3 regions of the Kitasatospora sp. GP30 genome follow, and region 3 is predicted to be linked to each of the others. Evidence: riboswitches for the same ligand, from Rfam matches in the RefSeq annotation. Region 3 holds a riboswitch; each other region holds the start of a gene.
The links. Region 3 has a riboswitch for S-adenosylmethionine ahead of P3T35_RS05430 (aminotransferase class V-fold PLP-dependent enzyme). Riboswitches for the same ligand answer to the same signal wherever they lie in the genome.
Positions count from the first base shown of each region.

Region 1: linked by a shared signal. The riboswitch ahead of P3T35_RS32270 (IclR family transcriptional regulator) and the one ahead of P3T35_RS05430 (aminotransferase class V-fold PLP-dependent enzyme) in region 3 are both predicted to bind S-adenosylmethionine.
Region 2: linked by a shared signal. The riboswitch ahead of thrC (threonine synthase) and the one ahead of P3T35_RS05430 (aminotransferase class V-fold PLP-dependent enzyme) in region 3 are both predicted to bind S-adenosylmethionine.

Region 1 covers NZ_JARZAH010000036.1:3,103-8,789, reverse strand. The annotation lists gene P3T35_RS32275 (MBL fold metallo-hydrolase) at 1-282, shown strand, start outside; gene P3T35_RS32270 (IclR family transcriptional regulator) at 812-1,525, opposite strand; SAM riboswitch class I at 1,724-1,866, opposite strand; gene P3T35_RS32265 (Lrp/AsnC family transcriptional regulator) at 1,925-2,953, opposite strand; gene P3T35_RS32260 (AbgT family transporter) at 3,070-4,632, shown strand; gene P3T35_RS32255 (M20 family metallopeptidase) at 4,690-5,687, shown strand, end outside.
Region 2 covers NZ_JARZAH010000009.1:171,703-177,389, forward strand. The annotation lists gene P3T35_RS16680 (cold-shock protein) at 171-374, opposite strand; gene P3T35_RS16685 (MoaD/ThiS family protein) at 884-1,162, opposite strand; gene thrC (threonine synthase) at 1,230-2,507, opposite strand; SAM riboswitch class I at 2,525-2,656, opposite strand; gene P3T35_RS16695 (glucosyl-3-phosphoglycerate synthase) at 2,838-3,872, shown strand; gene P3T35_RS16700 (trehalose-6-phosphate synthase) at 3,919-5,370, shown strand; gene otsB (trehalose-phosphatase) at 5,398-5,687, opposite strand, start outside.
Region 3 covers NZ_JARZAH010000002.1:461,493-467,179, reverse strand. The annotation lists gene P3T35_RS05450 (NYN domain-containing protein) at 1-620, opposite strand, end outside; gene P3T35_RS05445 (hypothetical protein) at 734-979, opposite strand; gene P3T35_RS05440 (rhomboid family intramembrane serine protease) at 1,151-1,924, shown strand; gene P3T35_RS05435 (Lrp/AsnC ligand binding domain-containing protein) at 1,921-2,202, shown strand; gene P3T35_RS05430 (aminotransferase class V-fold PLP-dependent enzyme) at 2,249-3,616, opposite strand; SAM riboswitch class IV at 3,668-3,787, opposite strand; gene trpD (anthranilate phosphoribosyltransferase) at 3,868-4,941, opposite strand; gene P3T35_RS05420 (hypothetical protein) at 5,110-5,532, opposite strand.

The DNA of each region.
Region 1 (5,687 bases), on a different contig from region 3:
CCTGGTCACACCGTGTACGACATCAGGAGCGGCATCGGCCACCTTCTCGTCTGGGGCGACACCGTTCACGTTCCCACGCTCCAATTCGATCAGCCGAACGTGTCCTGGGAGCTCGACGGCAACCAGTCCCAGGCCCGCAGCGCGCGAGCAGCCCTCCTCGAACAACTGACTCAACCACACCACTTCGTAGCCGGCGCCCACCTCGACTCACCCGGCATCGCCCGCGTAACCCCCTCCGGCGACGGTTATGCGCTGGAATACCTCGCACCACCGATCGGCTGATCGAGCCTGCCGGCTCCGGGCCGTGCTCGTGATGGCGGCCAAGGGCAAGCTCAACGGCGACCCCCACAAGCACGACGAGCGACGCACCGCGCGTCGCTCGCGCTGTGGCCGCAGGGACGGTGTCGGCGGTGCGCACGGACTGCGAAGCGATCAACACCGCGCTCGGCCCGGCACCGCGGCCCTCAGCCTCGCGGACCTGACCGCGCAGCGCGTCGTGGATCCGTTCCACCGTCCCGTCGTCGTGCCACCGCGTGAAGTACCAGTACACCGTGGGCCTTGGCGCGAAGTCTTTTGGAAGCTGTCGGCAAGCGCACCCGGTCCGCACGACGTAGAAGATCGCGTCCACGATCCGCCGCCGCGGATGCTTCTCCCGTCGCCCGCCCTCGGGCCCAACCGTCGCAGTCAGACGCCGCCGAGTACTCGGCGGACTGCTCAACGAGTACCACGCCGCCCCGATCAAACCACCCCGTGATCCACGGGAACTCCCAGTTCAGCGGCCTGATCGGAGTTTTGACACCCTTCATGACGGTCAGGGGTGGTGTAGGGCTTCGGTGAGGCGGTTGGCGGCCTCGACGACGGCCTGGGCGAGGCGTGCACCGGGGTGGCGGGTGAGGCGTTCGATCGGGCCGGAGACGGAGACGGCGGCCACAACCCGGTTGGACGGGCCGCGGACGGGAGCGGCGACGGAGGTGACGCCGGGCTCGCGTTCGCCGATGGACTGGGCCCAGCCGCGCCGCCGCACGCCGCTGAGGGCGGTTGCGGTGAAGCGGGCGCCCTGCAGCCCGCGGTGGAGGCGCTCGGCCTCCTCCCAGGCGAGCAGGATCTGTGCGGCAGCACCGGCTTTCATGGACAGGGTCGTGCCGACGGGGACGGCGTCGCGAAGGCCGGAGAGGCGCTCGGCGGCGGCCACGCAGATCCGCATGTCGCCCTGCCGGCGGTAGAGCTGGGCACTCTCACCGGTGATGTCGTGCAGGCGGGTCAGGGCCGGGCCGGCGGCAGCCAGCAGACGGTCCTCGCCCGCCGCGGCGGACAGTTCGGTGAGTCGGGGGCCGAGAATGAACCGACCCTGCAGGTCCCTGGTGACCAGTCGGTGGTACTCGAGTGCGACGGCGAGTCGGTGGGCAGTGGGCCGGGCCAGACCGGTGGCGGCGACCAGCCCGGCCAGGTTGGCGGGGCCGGCCTCCAGGGCGCCGAGGATCGAGGTGGCCTTGTCGAGCACGCCAACGCCGCTCGTGTTCTCCATGAATGGGTACTCCAGTCTCAAATCCCGCGAGCGGCAGGTGGGTTGTGCTCGCGGGAGGCTCCGGGCGGGGAGCGGGGAAGGTCAGCGCGAACAGGCCGGTGGAGTCGGCCGATTGCCTGCGCCGGACATGAGACGGGTACGCGGAAGGGCCGGGGCGGCAAGCACCCGGACAAGGGACAGCACAGAGAGCACCGAGTCTCCTCATCTTTCCCGCGCCACGTTGGCGACAGGCCGGAGTTGGCACTGATCCCGGGCGGCGCGGCATGTACGTCGAACGCCGAGTCGACCGGGGAGTTGCCGGGGCTTCGTAGGGCCGGTCCCTCCACCCCTCTGGATGATTCGCGAGGAACCATACAGGAATCCGCGGACGGGACGGCCCGCCCAACCCCGAAGGCCGGCTCAGAGCAGCGGGGGCGCGTGGAAGGCGCCGAGGGCGCCGGAGGCGAGGTCCCGGTCCAGCCAGTAGCGCCGCGACTCGGCGAGCATCACGTAGACACTGACGGCGTGAATGCCGGGGATCTCGGCGAGTTCGTCGTCGATGAAGAGCGCCAGGGCGGAGCGATCGGTGACCAGGCCCATGCAGAGGACGGACAGGTCACTGGCGACGTGAACGGCGAGGCGGGTCTGGGGCAACTGGTCGAGGCGCCGCATGACCTCGGGGGTCTCGCCTGGGGCCACCCGCAGGCGGAGCATGAACGGGGTCTGGAAGCCGAGCCATTCCGACACGATCTCCAAGCGCGGCTTGACCCAGCGCTCGTCCAGGACCCGCCGCACGACGCGGTGCGCGGTGGAGGTGGGCAGGGCGGCGGCGCGGGCGATGCTCGCGGCGGAGGCCCGGCCGTCCTGGATCAGCTGGGTGACGACGGTGCGCTCGGCCTCGCTGAGGGGCTTGGCGGGCGGGTTGGCGGTCGCGGTGCCCTCCGGGCTGACCCCGGCGAGTTCCAGCAGGCCGGCGCGCTCGGCTTCGGTGAGGAACTGCGGATCCCAGGTGGCACCCCGGCGCAGGGTGCTGAGCGCGGGCAGGGCGTTGACGCGGCGGACACCGGGGACCGAGAACAGCCGGTCGATCGCCTCGCTGGTGGCCGCCTCGGACGGGGCGTGGATCACGGCGTAGAGGGGGTAGTCGCCGGAGATCTGCGCCAGGCGCTGGACGTGGGGAAGGTCACGGAGCCGCTCCAGGACCGCCAGCGGGGTTTCGCCGGTGATGTCCAGGAAGACGTGGACCGGCATCGCCGTGGAGTGCAGGCCCCAGTCGGCCTGACCGACCACGCGCACCATGCGGGCCTTGTGCAGCCGGTCGTAGCGGCGTTTGAGGGTGCCCGCGTCGGCGAGCAGGATCGCGCCGATGTCGTCCCAGGTGGCCCGGGGGGCTACGTGCAGCGCCCCGATCAGGCGCCGGTCGAGCTCGTCGAGGAGAGGCCCAGTCATGTTTCCGTACCTTAGACTGCCGGTTGATCCCATCGTGACATAGAGGATCTAGAAAATCTCTCACTTGAGTGCCATTGTTTGCGGAAACATCCCTCAGTAGTGCCGAAAGGGTCGCCATGAGTGCCACCGTGACCGAGTCCCGGGAGACCGAGCCCGGCTCGAGATCCATGCGCGCCATGAACCGCGCGATGGCGGCGATCGAGCGGGCCGGCAACCGGCTGCCCGACCCGTTCTGGCTGTTCTGGGCCCTCGCGGCGGTGGTCGCCGTGCTCAGCGCCGTACTGGCCGCCGAGCACGTCAGCGCCGTGCTCCCGGGGACGCACAAGACCATCAAGGTGCAGAACCTGCTCAGCAAGGACGGGTTCACCCTCGTCATCGGGCACGCCGTCGACAACTTCGCGCAGTTCCCGCCGCTGTCGACGGTCCTCATCGTGATGTTCGGCATCGTCGTCGCCGAGAAGAGCGGGCTGTTCGAGACGCTGCTGCGCCGCCTGGTCGCGCGGGTGCCGGGCCGCTACCTGACCTTCGCGCTGGCGCTGACGGCGATGGTCAGCCACGTCGCCGGCGACGCCGCGTACGTGACGCTGATCCCGCTGGGCGCGGCGCTCTACCGGGCCGCCGGCCGCAGCCCGATCCTCGGCTGCGTCGTCGCCTACGTGTCGGTCTCCGCGGGCTTCAACGCCTCCCCCGTCCTCACCACGACCGATGTGCTGCTGTCCTCGATGTCCACGGCCGCGGCCCACGTCGTCGACCCGCACGGTGCCGTCACCCCGGTGGCGAACTACTACTTCGGGCTCGCGTCCTCTGTCCTGATGGCAGTGGTGATCACGATCGTCGTCGAGACGGTACTCGTGCGGCGCTCGGACCTGGAGCCCGACGAGCCGGTGGCCCCCGCGCCGATCGCCGAGAAGGCGGAGGCGCAGGCGATCGAGGCGACCGCGCGGCAGCGCAGCGCGCTGCGCGGGGCCGCACTGGTCGCGCTGGGTCTCGCCGCGCTCCTGGTCGCGGCGATGATCCCGACGCACTCGCCGCTGCGCGGCGACCACGGCAGCATCGTCAACTCGCCGGTGTTCAGCGGCATGGCGCTGATCCTCGGGGTGTTCTTCGCCGTGATCGGCTGGGTCTACGGCCGACTCGCAGGCACCTTCCGCGGCACCCCCGACGTGATGGCCGCGATGGCCGACGGCACCAGGTCGATGGCACCGACCATCGTCCTGTTCTTCGCGATGTCCCAGTTCCTCGCCTACTTCAAGTGGACCAACCTCGGCGACATCCTCGCTGTCAAGGGCGCCGAGCTGCTGCGCGACCTGCACCTCGACGGCTGGCTGGTGCTGCTCGGCGTGGCCGTGCTGATCGCGGTGATGAACCTGCTGGTCACCAGCGGCTCCGCGCTGTGGGCGCTGGTCGCCCCGGTCCTGGTGCCCATGCTGATGCTCACCGGCATCCATCCGGAGGCGACCCAGGCCATGTACCGGGTCGCCGACTCGGTCACCAAGTGCATCACGCCGATGAGCCCGTTCTTCATGATGGCCGTGGCCTACCTGCGCCAGTACCGCAAGAACGCCGGCATCGGCACCCTCGCCTCCTTCACCCTGCCGGTCGCCGCCGTCGCCTGGGTCGCCTGGGTCGCCTTCTTCCTCGTCTGGTACCTGCTCGGCATCCCCCTCGGCATCGGCTGAGCCGCCCCTCCAGCCGCAACCTCCACCACTCCACCCGCTCGCAAGAGAAAGCCGATCATGAACCCCGCCACAGTTGCCCTCACCGACCGTGCCCACGAGGTCTCCTCGGAGATCGTCACCGACATCATGACCCTCGTCGGCCAGGAGACCAGCAGCTATGACCTGGCCGGCCTGGCGGCCGGCCGGGACCTCCTGCACGACCTGGCCGTCCACCGGCTCGGGCAACCCGGCGAGGAGCACCGCCACCGCGGTGGCGAGCGCGGCGACACCCTCACCCTCACCTACCCCGGCACTGCCCCCGGGCACGTCGCACTCGTCGGCCACTACGACACCGTGTGGCCCACCGGCACCCTCGCCGGCTGGGCACCATCCGAGTCGGGCGGCCGCGAGAAGCTCAGCGGGCCGGGCATCTTCGACATGAAGACCGGCCTGGCCCAGGGCATCTGGGCCCTCAAGCTGGCCCGGGAGTACGGCCTCCCGGTGCCCACGGTCACCTTCCTCTTCAACGGCGACGAGGAGGTCGGCTCCCGCTCCTCACGTCCGGTGATCGAGGACATCGCGCACCACGCCGACGTGACACTGGTACTGGAACCGAGCGCGCACGGCGCGGTCAAGACCGCCCGCAAGGGCAACGGGACCTTCCGCGTCACCGCCAGCGGCGTCGAGGCGCACGCCGGACTCGCACCCGAGGACGGGGCCAGCGCCATCACCGCACTGTCCGAATTCGTGGTCGCCGCCGCGGCCGTCGCCGCCCCCGCACTGGGCACCACGATCAACCCCGGGCTGATCACCGGCGGCTCCGCCGCCAACGTCGTCGCCGGGCTGGCCACCGCGAGCGTCGACATCCGGGTCAGCAGCGAGGCCGAACGGGAGCGCGTGGACGCGGAGTTGGAGGCCATCAAGGTCAGCGACCCGCGGGTCCGGATCGACATCGACCACGCCTGGAACCGGCCACCGATGACCCTCAACGCGGCCTCCGCACCACTCCTCGGCCTCGCCCGCGAAGTCGCCCGCGAACAGGGCCGCGACGGACTGCCCGCCGCCGCCGTCGGCGG
Region 2 (5,687 bases), on a different contig from region 3:
GGTGTGGCGAGTGCAAGCTCCTTCGAGCTGAACGACGCGCCGGGATGAACCGCACGGCGACGACAAGCGGCCGAGCCCGCGGCCGACTCCCGGATGGGAAGTCGGCCGCGGGCTCGGCCGCTTTGGTCCACCAGCTCGGTCTGAGCCGAGGCCCCCGAGGATCGGAAAGGTCAGACCGCGGCGCGGACCATGTCCGCCTGCGGGCCCTTCTGCCCCTGGGAGATCTCGAACTCGACCCGCTGGCCCTCCTCGAGGGTGCGGTAGCCGTCCATCTGGATCGCGCTGTAGTGGACGAACACGTCCGCACCACCGTCGACCGCGATGAAGCCGTAGCCCTTCTCCGCGTTGAACCACTTGACGGTGCCCTGAGCCATTCCGAACTCCCCTAGTGCTGTGCTGGCCCTTCACGGGTTCGCCGGTCGCGGACCCGGGTCTGGCGGACCATGCCGAAGGTGTCCCCCCGGGGCGTGGCCCTGCATGCCGCAGCAACCCACGCCAGGGCGCCAGTTGGCGCCCCGAGGCAGGCAAATGCGTCGACCGCGGCTGAATGTATCCGGAGCAGCGCCCTGAGCAACAGGGTCACTGGACGCCAATTCGACGGCCCCGCCAAGGGACAGCTGGGGAGGAATGCGACAGAGTCGGCAATTCGCCTGGGACATAGCGGACTTAAACCACGAATTGCCCGAGAATTTCTGACGCGTCCCGAGCACGATTCCAGTGGTACCTCGGCAGTTGCGTCCCGGCGACCAGGACGTCCGAACCGCTGCCGGCACGGACAGCCTATGCCCTGCCGGCGGGCGCCGCGGACCACCCCCGGACACGGCACGGGGCGCCGTGCGGCCCGCCATGACCGCACGACGCCCCACAGGGCCCTGACGGGCCGTCAGCAGCCGCCCGCCACGGCCGGGATGATCGAGATGCCGGCGCCGCCGGGGATCTCGGTCGCCAGGCCCTCGGCGAACCGCACGTCGTCGTCGTTCACGTACACGTTGACGAACCGGCGCAACTTGCCGGTGTCGTCCAGGAGTCGGGCGCCGATGCCGGTGTGGTTGCGGTCCAGGTCGGCGATCACCTCGGCCAGGGTGGCGCCCTCGGCGGTCACTTCGGACCGGCCGTCGGTGTAGGTGCGCAGGATGGTGGGAATGCGGACGGTGGCGCTCATCGGGGGTACTCCTTGCTCAAGGCGCTCATGGCGTTCGGGCGGTTCCGGGTGGGGGATGCGGGCGGACTCAGACCAGGCCGGCGGCCCGGAACGACTCCAGGCTCGGCCGGATCACCGCGGTCAGGCCGGCCCCCGCCGCCGCGTCCAGCGTCTTGAGGCCGTCGCCGGTGTTGATCGCCACGGTCTCCTTGCCCGGGTCCAGCTGTCCGCTCTCGACCAACTTCTTGAGCACGCCGATGGTCACGCCGCCGGCGGTCTCGGCGAAGATGCCCTCGGTGCGGGCCAGCAACCGGATCGCCTCGACCACCTCGGCGTCGGTGACGTCCTCCACCGCGCCGCCGGTGCGCCGGGCGATGTCCAGCACGTACGGGCCGTCCGCCGGGTTGCCGATCGCCAGCGACTTGGCGATGGTGTCCGGCTTGACCGGACGGATCACGTCGCGACCGGCCTTGAACGCCTCGGCCACCGGGGAGCATCCGGTCGCCTGGGCGCCGAAGACCCGGTACGGCCGGTCCTCGACCAGTCCGAGCTCGATCAGCTCCCGCAACCCCTTGTCGATCTTGGTGAGTTGGGAGCCGGAGGCGATCGGGATCACGATCTGCTCCGGCAGCCGCCAACCGAGCTGCTCGCAGATCTCGAAGGCCAGCGTCTTGGAGCCCTCGCCGTAGTACGGCCGCAGGTTGACGTTGACGAAGCCCCAGCCCTCGCCGGCCGGATCGCCGATCAGCTCGGAGCAGAACCGGTTCACGTCGTCGTAGTTGCCCTCGATGCCGACCAGGTCACCGCCGTAGACCGCGGCCATGACGATCTTGGCGTGCTCCAGGTCGTGCGGGATGAAGACGCAGGAGCGCAGGCCGGCCCGGGCCGCCGCGGCGCCCACCGCACCGGCCAGGTTGCCGGTGGAGGAGCAGGACAGGGTGGTGAAGTCGAAGGCCCGGGCCGCCTCGATGGCGCAGGCCACCACCCGGTCCTTGAACGAGTGGGTGGGGTTGCCGGAGTCGTCCTTGACGTGCAGCCGGGCGGTGAAGCCGAGCTCCTTGCCGAGCCGGTCGGCCTCGACCAGCGGGGTCCAGCCGGGGTTGAGGTTGGGCTTGGTCGCCACGTCGGCCGGGACCGGCAGCAGCGGGGCGTAGCGCCAGATGGAGGCCGGGCCGGCCTCGATCCGGGCCCGCAACTCGGCGGTGTCGTGGCCGCTGTAGTCGTAGGCGATCTCCAGCGGGCCGAAACACTCCAGGCAGGCGAAGCTGGGACCGAGCGGGAACCGGGTGCCGCACTCCCGACAGGACAGGGCGGCGGCGGGGCCGAGATCAACGGTGGACGTTGCGGCAGGGGTAGCGGTAGCCATGGGCGGCGAGGCCTCTCTCCTCATCTTCCCCGTGACGCGGTCGCGCCCGGGCCGGAATTGGCACCTGTCTCGCCGGGGCCTGCTACAGGCCGGTCGAGAAGGTTGCCGGGACGTCAACGGGCCGTTCCCTCAGTCCCTCTGGATGAGCTCTGTGAAGTTGTCATCGGCGCACCGCACGGATGCGCGAGCCGACGTTTTCCTGGCGGTCCACCCCGGTGTGCGAAGGTCTGACCGCAGTACGAAGACTGTATCCGAAGGCACCACAGCGGAAAGGGGCCGTCCGCCACGCGAGACGCCCCGGACCATTTCCACGCGTACAAGGAGCGAGATTTGCCAGCCGAGCAGAGCCCCGCGCTACTCCCGGAGGCGGCCCGCTGGTTGCGCCGCAGGTCCTGGACCGCGGCCGACCGGCCGGTGCCGCGGTTACTGGCCGCGAAGGAGGCGGCCGGGGCGGCCGGCACGGTCAGCGTGGTGCTGCCGGCGCTCGACGAGGAGTCCACGGTCGGCGAGATCGTCGAGGTGATCCGCCGTGAGCTGATGGAGCGGATCCCGCTGGTGGACGAGCTGGTGGTGGTGGACTCCGGCTCGGTGGACCGGACCGCCGAGGTGGCCGCGGCCGCCGGTGCCCGGGTGGTGCACCGGGACGCGATCCTGCCCCGGCTGCCGGCCGTGCCCGGCAAGGGCGAGGTGCTGTGGCGCTCGCTGCTGGTGACCAGCGGGGCGATCGTCTGCTTCATCGATGCCGACCTGCGCGAGTTCGACCCGGCGTTCGTCTCCGGGATCGTCGGCCCGCTGCTCACCGACCCGGAGATCCAGCTGGTCAAGGCGATGTACGACCGCCCGCTGGAAGTTTCGAACAGCGGCTCCGCCGCGGGCTCAGGCACGGTGGTCCCGTCCGGCGGCGGCCGGGTGACCGAACTGGTCGCCAGACCCCTGCTCAACCTGCACTGGCCGCAGCTGGCCGGCTTCGTGCAGCCGCTCGGCGGCGAGTACGCGGCCCGTCGCTCGCTGCTGGACCGGCTGCACTTCCCGACCGGCTACGGGGTGGAGCTGGGCCTGCTGGTCGACGCCCTGGACCTGGTCGGGCTGGACGCGCTGGCCCAGGTGGACGTCGGAGTGCGCCACCACCGCCACCAGGACAGCCAGGCACTGGGCCGGATGGCCGCCACCATCTACCGCACCGCGCTGGAGCGGCTGGACCGCACCAACCGGCTCAAGGCCGCCGACGACCTGGCCCGCCCGGTGCTCACCCAGTTCTCCCGGGACCCGGTGACCCGGGACTTCACGGCGCACGACCACCCGGTGACGGCCCTGGAGCGGCCGCCGATGATCGAGCTGCCGGAGTACCGGAACCAGCGGATGTGACAAAGGCCCTGGTTTGCCACCCCGCGACCCCGGCAAGGTTGCCGGTATGGCCGAGCAAACGACCGCACGCGTCCTGGTCGCTTCCAACCGCGGCCCGGTCGCCTTCCGCCACGCCGCGGACGGCAGCCTGACACCGCGCCGCGGTGGCGGCGGCCTGGTGTCCGGGCTGTCCGCGATCGACGACCCGCACGCGGTCTGGGTCTGCGCGGCGCTCGGCGAGGCGGACCGGGCCGCCGCCCGGCAGTCCCCGCAGGGCCGCCTGGACCTGGCCGGGTTCGACGTCGGCGGCCAGGCCGTCCGGATGCTGGACATCGATCCGGTGGTCTTCGACCAGGCGTACAACGGGGTGGCCAACTCCACCCTGTGGTTCCTGCACCACCAGCTCTACAACACCCCCACCGCGCCGGCCTTCGACCAGGCCGCGGCCGAGCGGTGGGCCGGGTTCCGGGAGTACAACGAGGCCTTCGCCGCGGCGCTGGCCGCCGAGGCCGCGCCGGGCGCGGCGGTGCTGGTCCAGGACTACCACCTGACCCTGGTGCCGGCCCTGCTCCGGGAGCGCCGCCCCGACCTGCGGATCGGCTACTTCCTGCACACCCCCTGGGCGCCGGTCGACTACTTCCGGCTGCTGCCCGACGGCCCGGCCGCCGCCGTGCTCACCGGGGTGCTGGGCGCGGACCGGGCCGGCTTCCACACCCGGCGCTGGGCCGAGGCGTTCGCCGACTGCAGCGAGCGGGTGCTGGGCGCCACCGTGGACCGGGCGGCACTGACCGTGACCTTCCAGGGCCGCACCACGGCGCTGGGCGTGCACCCGCTGGGCGCCGACGCGGAGTTCCTGCGCGAGCGGGCGCACCGGCCGGACGTCGACGAGCGACTGGCCGCGCTGAAGGCCGCGGTGGGCGACCGGCGAACCATCGTCCGGGTGGACCGCACCGAGCTGAGCAAGAACATCGTGCGCGGCCTGCAGGCCTACCGGCACCTGCTGCGCACCCGCCCCGAGTGGCACGACCGGCTGGTGCACATCGCCTTCGCCTACCCGTCCCGCCAGGACCTGGCCGAGTACCGCGACTACACGGCGGCGGTGCGGCGGATCAGCGAGGAGATCAACGCCGAGTTCGGCACCGCCACCTGGCAGCCGCTGATACTCCAGGTCGAGGACGACTTCGCCCGCTCGCTGGCCGCCTACCGGCTGGCCGACGTGGCGCTGGTCAACCCGATCCGGGACGGCATGAACCTGGTCGCCAAGGAGGTGCCGGTGGTCTCCGAGGCGGGCTGCGCGCTGGTGCTCTCCCGGGAGGCGGGCGCCTGGGCGGAGCTGGCCGAGGACGCGATCGGGATCAACCCGTACGACGTGGTGGGGACCGCCGACGCGCTGCACCGGGGCCTGACCATGCCCGCCGCCGAGCGCACCGAACGCACCAAGCGGCTGGCGGCGGCGGCCACCGCGCTCTCGCCGCAGCAGTGGTTCCTCGAGCAGTTGGCCGCGCTGACCGCCTCCTGAGCGGCCCAGCAGCGACTCAGCAGCGACTCAGCGCGTCGGCACGAGCTCCTCGCCCAACTGGTCCAGCAGCTCCACCACCCCGCCGGGCCCCGGCACCACCAGGTCGGCCCGCTCGGCCACCTCGCGCACCGGCGGCTCGCCGGTCACCGGGCCGCTGGCCACCAGCAGCCCGGGCAGCCCGGCGGCCCGCAGCCGGTCGACCGCGTCGAAGGCGGCCAGGTCGCCCAGGTCGTCACCGGCGTAGAGCACTGCGCCGGCCCCGCGTTCGCGCACCAGCTCGGTGAGCGCGGCGCCCTTGTCGACGCCCGGCGGGCGCA
Region 3 (5,687 bases):
TTGCGCAGCGCCTCCAGCTCCCGGCGCACCCCCTCCCCCTCGGCGCGCTGGCGCTCCAGGTCGGCCCGGGCCAGCGCCTTGGTCGCGGCCAGCTCCTCCTGGAGCTTCTCCAGCAGCCGGGCGGCCTCGGCGGCCGCGTCGGCCACCTCGGCCCGCTCCGCCTGCTCGCCGGCCTCGGCCACCAGGCGGGTCCAGCCGCGGGTGCGCAGCAGGTAGGCGGCGGCGGCCACGTCCAGCGGCTCGGCGGCGCCCGGCACCTGGCCGGCCTCCAGGGCCGCCACCAGGTCCGGCTGGCCGGCCCGCAGGCGGTCCGCTATCCGGGTCCGGAACACCGGGTCCGCCTCCAGCGCCGCGGCCACCGCGGTGCCGGCGTACCGGGCGCGGCGGGCGGCGGTGAACTTGGCGTACGGGCGCAGGGTGGCCGGCAGTTCGGTGAGCGGCAGCCCGCCGAGCGCGTCGGCGGCCAGCCCCACCACCCGGCGGCGCACGCCCTCGGGGAGCGGGCGGTCCAGTTGCTCGGCCGGCCCGGCCCCGGCCTCGCTGGGGACGTCGGCCGGCAGCGGCTCACCGCCGGCGGGCTGGGGCCCCTCGGGCTCGGCGGCCTGACTCGCTGCGTCCATCGCGTCCTCGGCTCCGATCCCTGGTCTCCTGACACACCGCTCGGTGCAATTGTCTCGTGTGCGGCATGCCACGAACACCACGCACGACACGGCACCCTCGCGGGTCCAGGGTGTCAGGCTTCCTCGGCGGCGTCCGGCCGGGGCACCAGCTCCACCTGGTCGACCGCGTTGCACCAGCGGCAGCGCACCGACTCCAGGGTCTCGGTGAGCACCTCGCGCTCCTCCACCTGCGGCTCGCCGGCCAGGTCGAGGTGGACGAACTCGACGACCCGGGAGGACTTGGTCACGTCGAATCGGGTCAGATTGCCGCAGAGCGTGCAGCGCCAGCGGGTCTCGGCCGTGGGCACGGGGACAGGCATGGGGGTCCTCTCGATCGCTGGTCCGGAGCGGGTTCCGGCCAGGGCCCCAAGCCTAGGGCCTGAGCTGCCGGCGCCGGCCGCCGGACAGCGGACCGTCCACCTGCTGGACGGCTCACCCGCTCGCCGTACACCGGGGTGTCACCACTGGTGCGGCGCGGAATGGATCGGCTCATGCTCCCGACCCGAGCGCAGCCGGTGCCGCTGGTCTGCTACGTGCTGATCGCGGTGAACTGCCTGGTCTTCCTGGCCGGGCCGAGCGGGGTCAACCCGGCCTACGGCACCCAGCCCGCCGCCCGGGCCTGCGCGGCCCAGCGCTACCAGCAGCGCTGGGGTGCCATCCCGGCGGAGCTGCTGACCGACCGTCCGCTGACGCCCGCCCAGCTGACCCGGCTGGCACCGGTGCTGCCGGGCTGCCCACCGCAGCCCACCCCGGACAAGCTGCCCGCGGTCTCCGCGGTCAGCGCGCTCTTCGTGCACGGCGGCTGGCTGCACCTGCTGGGCAACATGCTCTTCCTCTTCGTCTTCGGCCCGGCGGTGGAGCAGCGGCTCGGGCGGGCCAGGTTCCTCCTCTTCTACCTGGCCGCCGGACTGCTGGCGACCTACGGCTACGCGGTCACCGCGCACTCGGGGGCGCAGGCGCTGCGGCCGCTGGTCGGCGCCTCGGGGGCGATCGCCGGGGTGCTGGGCGGGTACCTGCGGCTCTATCCGAAGGCCCGGGTGACCGCGCTGGTGCCGGTGCTGTTCTTCCTGCCGCTGCGGTTTCCGGCCTGGCTGGTACTGGGCCTCTGGTTCGCCATGCAGTGGTGGTCGGCGCGCCAGGGCGAGCCCGGGGTCGCCTACCTGGCACATGTGATCGGGTTCGCCGGCGGGTTCCTGGCCCTCTGGGCCCTGGGCCGCCGGGCCCGATACCCTGACCCCATCCCCCAACCAGGAGCCACGCCGTGATCACAGCCATTGTGCTCATCAAGACCAGCATCGACCGGACCCCCGAGATCGCCGAGGCCATCGCGGCGATCGACGGGGTGAGCGAGGTGTACTCGGTGACCGGCGGGTGCGACCTGGTGGCGATGGTCCGGGTGCGCCGGCACGACGATCTGGCCGATGTGATCCCGGGCCGGCTGAACAAGGTGCCGGGCGTGGTGAGCACCGAGACCCACATCGCCTTCCGCACCTACTCCCAGCACGACCTGGAGGCGGCGTTCGCCATCGGCCTGGACAGCTGACGGCCCGGCGGCGGGTGTCCGCTACTCGACGCCGGGTGCCCGCTGCTCAGCGCCGGGTGTCCGCGACGCAGCGGCCGCCCTCGTTGCGGTAGGTCCAGCGCGCCCCGTCGGTGACCAGCTCGCGCACCGCGGCCAGGAACCGGTCCACGTGCTCCCCCGGCGTGCCGGCCCCGAAGCTGACCCGGATCGCGTTGAGGCTGCCCTCCCCCGGCAGCGAGGGCTCGGGCGCCCCGCACGCCGAGGGGGCCGCATCCTGGGACCCCAGCAGCGTGCGCACCAGCGGGTGCGCGCAGAACAGCCCGTCCCGCACCCCGATCCCGTACTCGGCGGAGAGCGCTGCCGCGAAGTGCGAGCTGTTCCAGCCGCTCACCACGAAGGAGAGCACCCCGACCCGCGGCGCGCCGTCCCCGAAGAGGTTGAGCACCCGGACCTCGGGGATCTCGGCGAGGCCGGCGGTGAGGCGGTCGATCAGCAGCTGCTCATGGGCCCGCAGCCGGTCGAAGCCGGTCTCGGCGAGCGCCCGGCAGGCCGAGGCGACGGCATAGGCCCCGATCACATTGGGTGAGCCGGCCTCGTGCCGGGCCGGGCCGCGGTGCCACTCGACGGCGACCGCGCCGTCCGCCTGCCGCGCCACGGTCCGCGAGGCGCCACCGCCGGCCAGGTAGGGCTCGGCCGCGTCCAGCCAGTCGGCGCGGCCGGCCAGCACACCGGCGCCGAACGGGGCGTAGAGCTTGTGGCCGGAGAAGGCGACCCAGTCGACGTCCAGCTCGCGCACCGAGACGCGGTGGTGCGGGGCCAGCTGCGCGGCGTCCAGCACCACCCGGGCGCCGTGCCGGTGGGCCGTCTCGGTCAGCTCGGCCACCGGCCACAGCTCGCCGGTGACGTTGGAGGCGCCGGTGACGCAGAGCAGCCGGGGGCCATCGGGGTGTTCGGCCAGCGCGGCGTCCAGTGCGGCCACCGCCTCGGCGTGCGAGCGCGGCGCCCGAAGGTAGCTGACGGCCAGTCCGGCCTGCCGCCAGGGCAGCAGCGAGGCGTGGTGCTCGGTCTCGAAGGCGAACACCCGGGTGCCGGGCGGCACCGCGGCGGCCAGCAGGTTGAGCGAGTCGGTGGTGGCCCGGGTGAACACCACCTGGTCGCCGTCGCGCAGGTCGAGGAAGTCGGCGACGGTCCGCCGGCTCTGCTCGAACAGGTCGGTGGAGAGCTGCGAGAGGTAGCCGGCGCCGCGGTGCACGCTGCCGTAATACGGGGCGTAGCCGGCCACGTCGTCCCAGACCCGCTGCAGGGCGGGGGCACTGGCGGCGTAGTCGAGCGCGGCGTAGCCGACCTTCTCACCGGAGACCAGCGGCACCTGGACGTCGGCGCCGAGCACGGCGAGCGGGGCGGCGCAGTCGGCGATCAGCTGGGTGGACGTCATGGGAACGCACTCCTCCTGGGGTCAGGACCCCGGGGGTGCGTGTCGTCCGGTGGTCCGCGCTTGCCCTGCGGACCTGTCGCCGCCGAGCCCGGTCTTCACCCAGGGCACCCCGCCACGGACGGAGGGTTGCCGGACAGCAAGCTGGGGCTTGTCGCGCTGTCACTCATGACCTGACGCAGACCTTAGGCACACCGTCGAGACGCGGTCAACCGCGCTTCCACCATCCGGACGACCGGTCGGCCGACGGGGCGTCAGCGGTCGGTGGCCGCCGCCCACCGGTCCAGCAGCCCGATCGCCGCGCCGGAGTCCACGGCGGCGGCGGTGCGCTTCATCGCGGCGGCCAGCTGCTCGGCCAGCGGCGCGTCGGTGAGGTCCAGGGCGACCAGCGCGGCCGCCGAGTTGAGCACCACGGCATCGCGCACCGGGCCGTGCTCGCCGCCCAGCACCCGGCGGGCCACCTGGGCGTTGTACTCGGGGTCGGCGCCGCGCAGCGCCTCGATCGGCACCCGCTCGATGCCGAGCTCGCGCGGGTCGAGCACGGTCTCGGTCACCTGCCCGTCGCGCACCAGCCAGACCCGGGAGCTGTCGCAGATGGTCAGCTCGTCCAGTCCGTCGTCGCCGCGGAAGACCAGGGCGGTGGAGCCGCGCTCGGCCAGCACTCCGGCGATCAGGCCGGCCAGCCGGGTGTCGAAGCAGCCGACCGCATGGGCCGTCACCCTGGCGGGGTTGGTGAGCGGGCCGAGGATGTTGAAGGCGGTCGGCACCCCGAGGTCGCGCCGGGCGGCGGCGGTGTGCCGCATCGCGGGGTGGAAGGTGGCGGCGTTGCAGAAGGTGAGGCCGATCTCCTCGGCCACCTCGGCGACCCGGCGCGGGGTCAGGTCCAGCCGCACGCCGAGCCGCTCCAGCACGTCGGAGGAGCCGCTGGCCGAGGAGGACGCCCGGTTGCCGTGCTTGACCACCTTGGCGCCGGCCGCCGCCGCGACGATCGCCGACATGGTGGAGATGTTGACGGTCTTCGCCCGGTCGCCGCCGGTGCCGACGATGTCCACCGCGGGCCCGGGGATGATCAGCGGCCTGGCGTGCTCGTACATCGCCTCGACCAGGCCGGAGATCTCGTCGACCGTCTCGCCCTTGGCCCGCAGCGCCACCATGAAGCCGGCCACCTGGACGGGGCTGGCCTCGCCGCTCATGATCCGGTCCATCGCCCAGGCGGTGTCGGCCCGGCTCAGGTCGCCGCCGCCGAGCAGCACCGTCAGGACGTCCGGCCAGGTGCGGCTCACCTGCGTGGGGTGGTTACCGCCACTCACAGGCTTCACGTTCACCATGGCCGACTCTCCAGCTCGCATCCGGTGCGGACAAAACAGGTCGTCGCCAGCCTAACGAGCGCGGCAGGGCCGCCGTCCGGTGGACGGCGGCCCTTCTCTTCCTCTGAGACGGCGCCGCGCTCTGCGCTGCCCCGACCGTCTTGACCGGCGGGATCGGACGCGGTCGGCTCAGCTGGACAGGGTGCGGGCGCCCAGCCGGGTGCGCAGCAGGGTGGCGGCGGCCTCGGCCAGCGCCACCGGGTCCACCGGCTGGGAGATCGCCGCGTCCGCCCGGCTCCAGGCGGCCAGCCAGCTGTCCTGCGGACGACCGATCAGCACCAGCACCGGCGGGCAGCCGTAGATCTCGTCCTTCACCTGCCGGGCCAGGCCGAGCCCGCCGGCCGGCACCGCCTCGCCGTCGAAGACGCAGAGGTCCACGCCGCCCTTCTCCAGCGCCCGCAGCACCGCCGGAGTGGTGGCGCACTCCAGGTACTCCAGCTCCGGCAGGTCGGCGGCCGGGCGCCGGCCGAGGGCCGCGGTCACCTGCGCCCGGGTGTTGCGGTCGTCGCTGTAGACGAGGACGGTGAGCGTCTCGTCGCTGCCGTACGTCATCGGACCTGCTCCCATGTGTCAGACGAATGTGATCCAGACCACGTCCACCACCTCCGGATGCTACTCCCGCTTCCCCCGTCCCGGTGAGCATCCGGCACGATCTCCTCGCCGGCACCGGGATCCGGCTGGAGCCACTTGCGTGAGTCACCGTCACC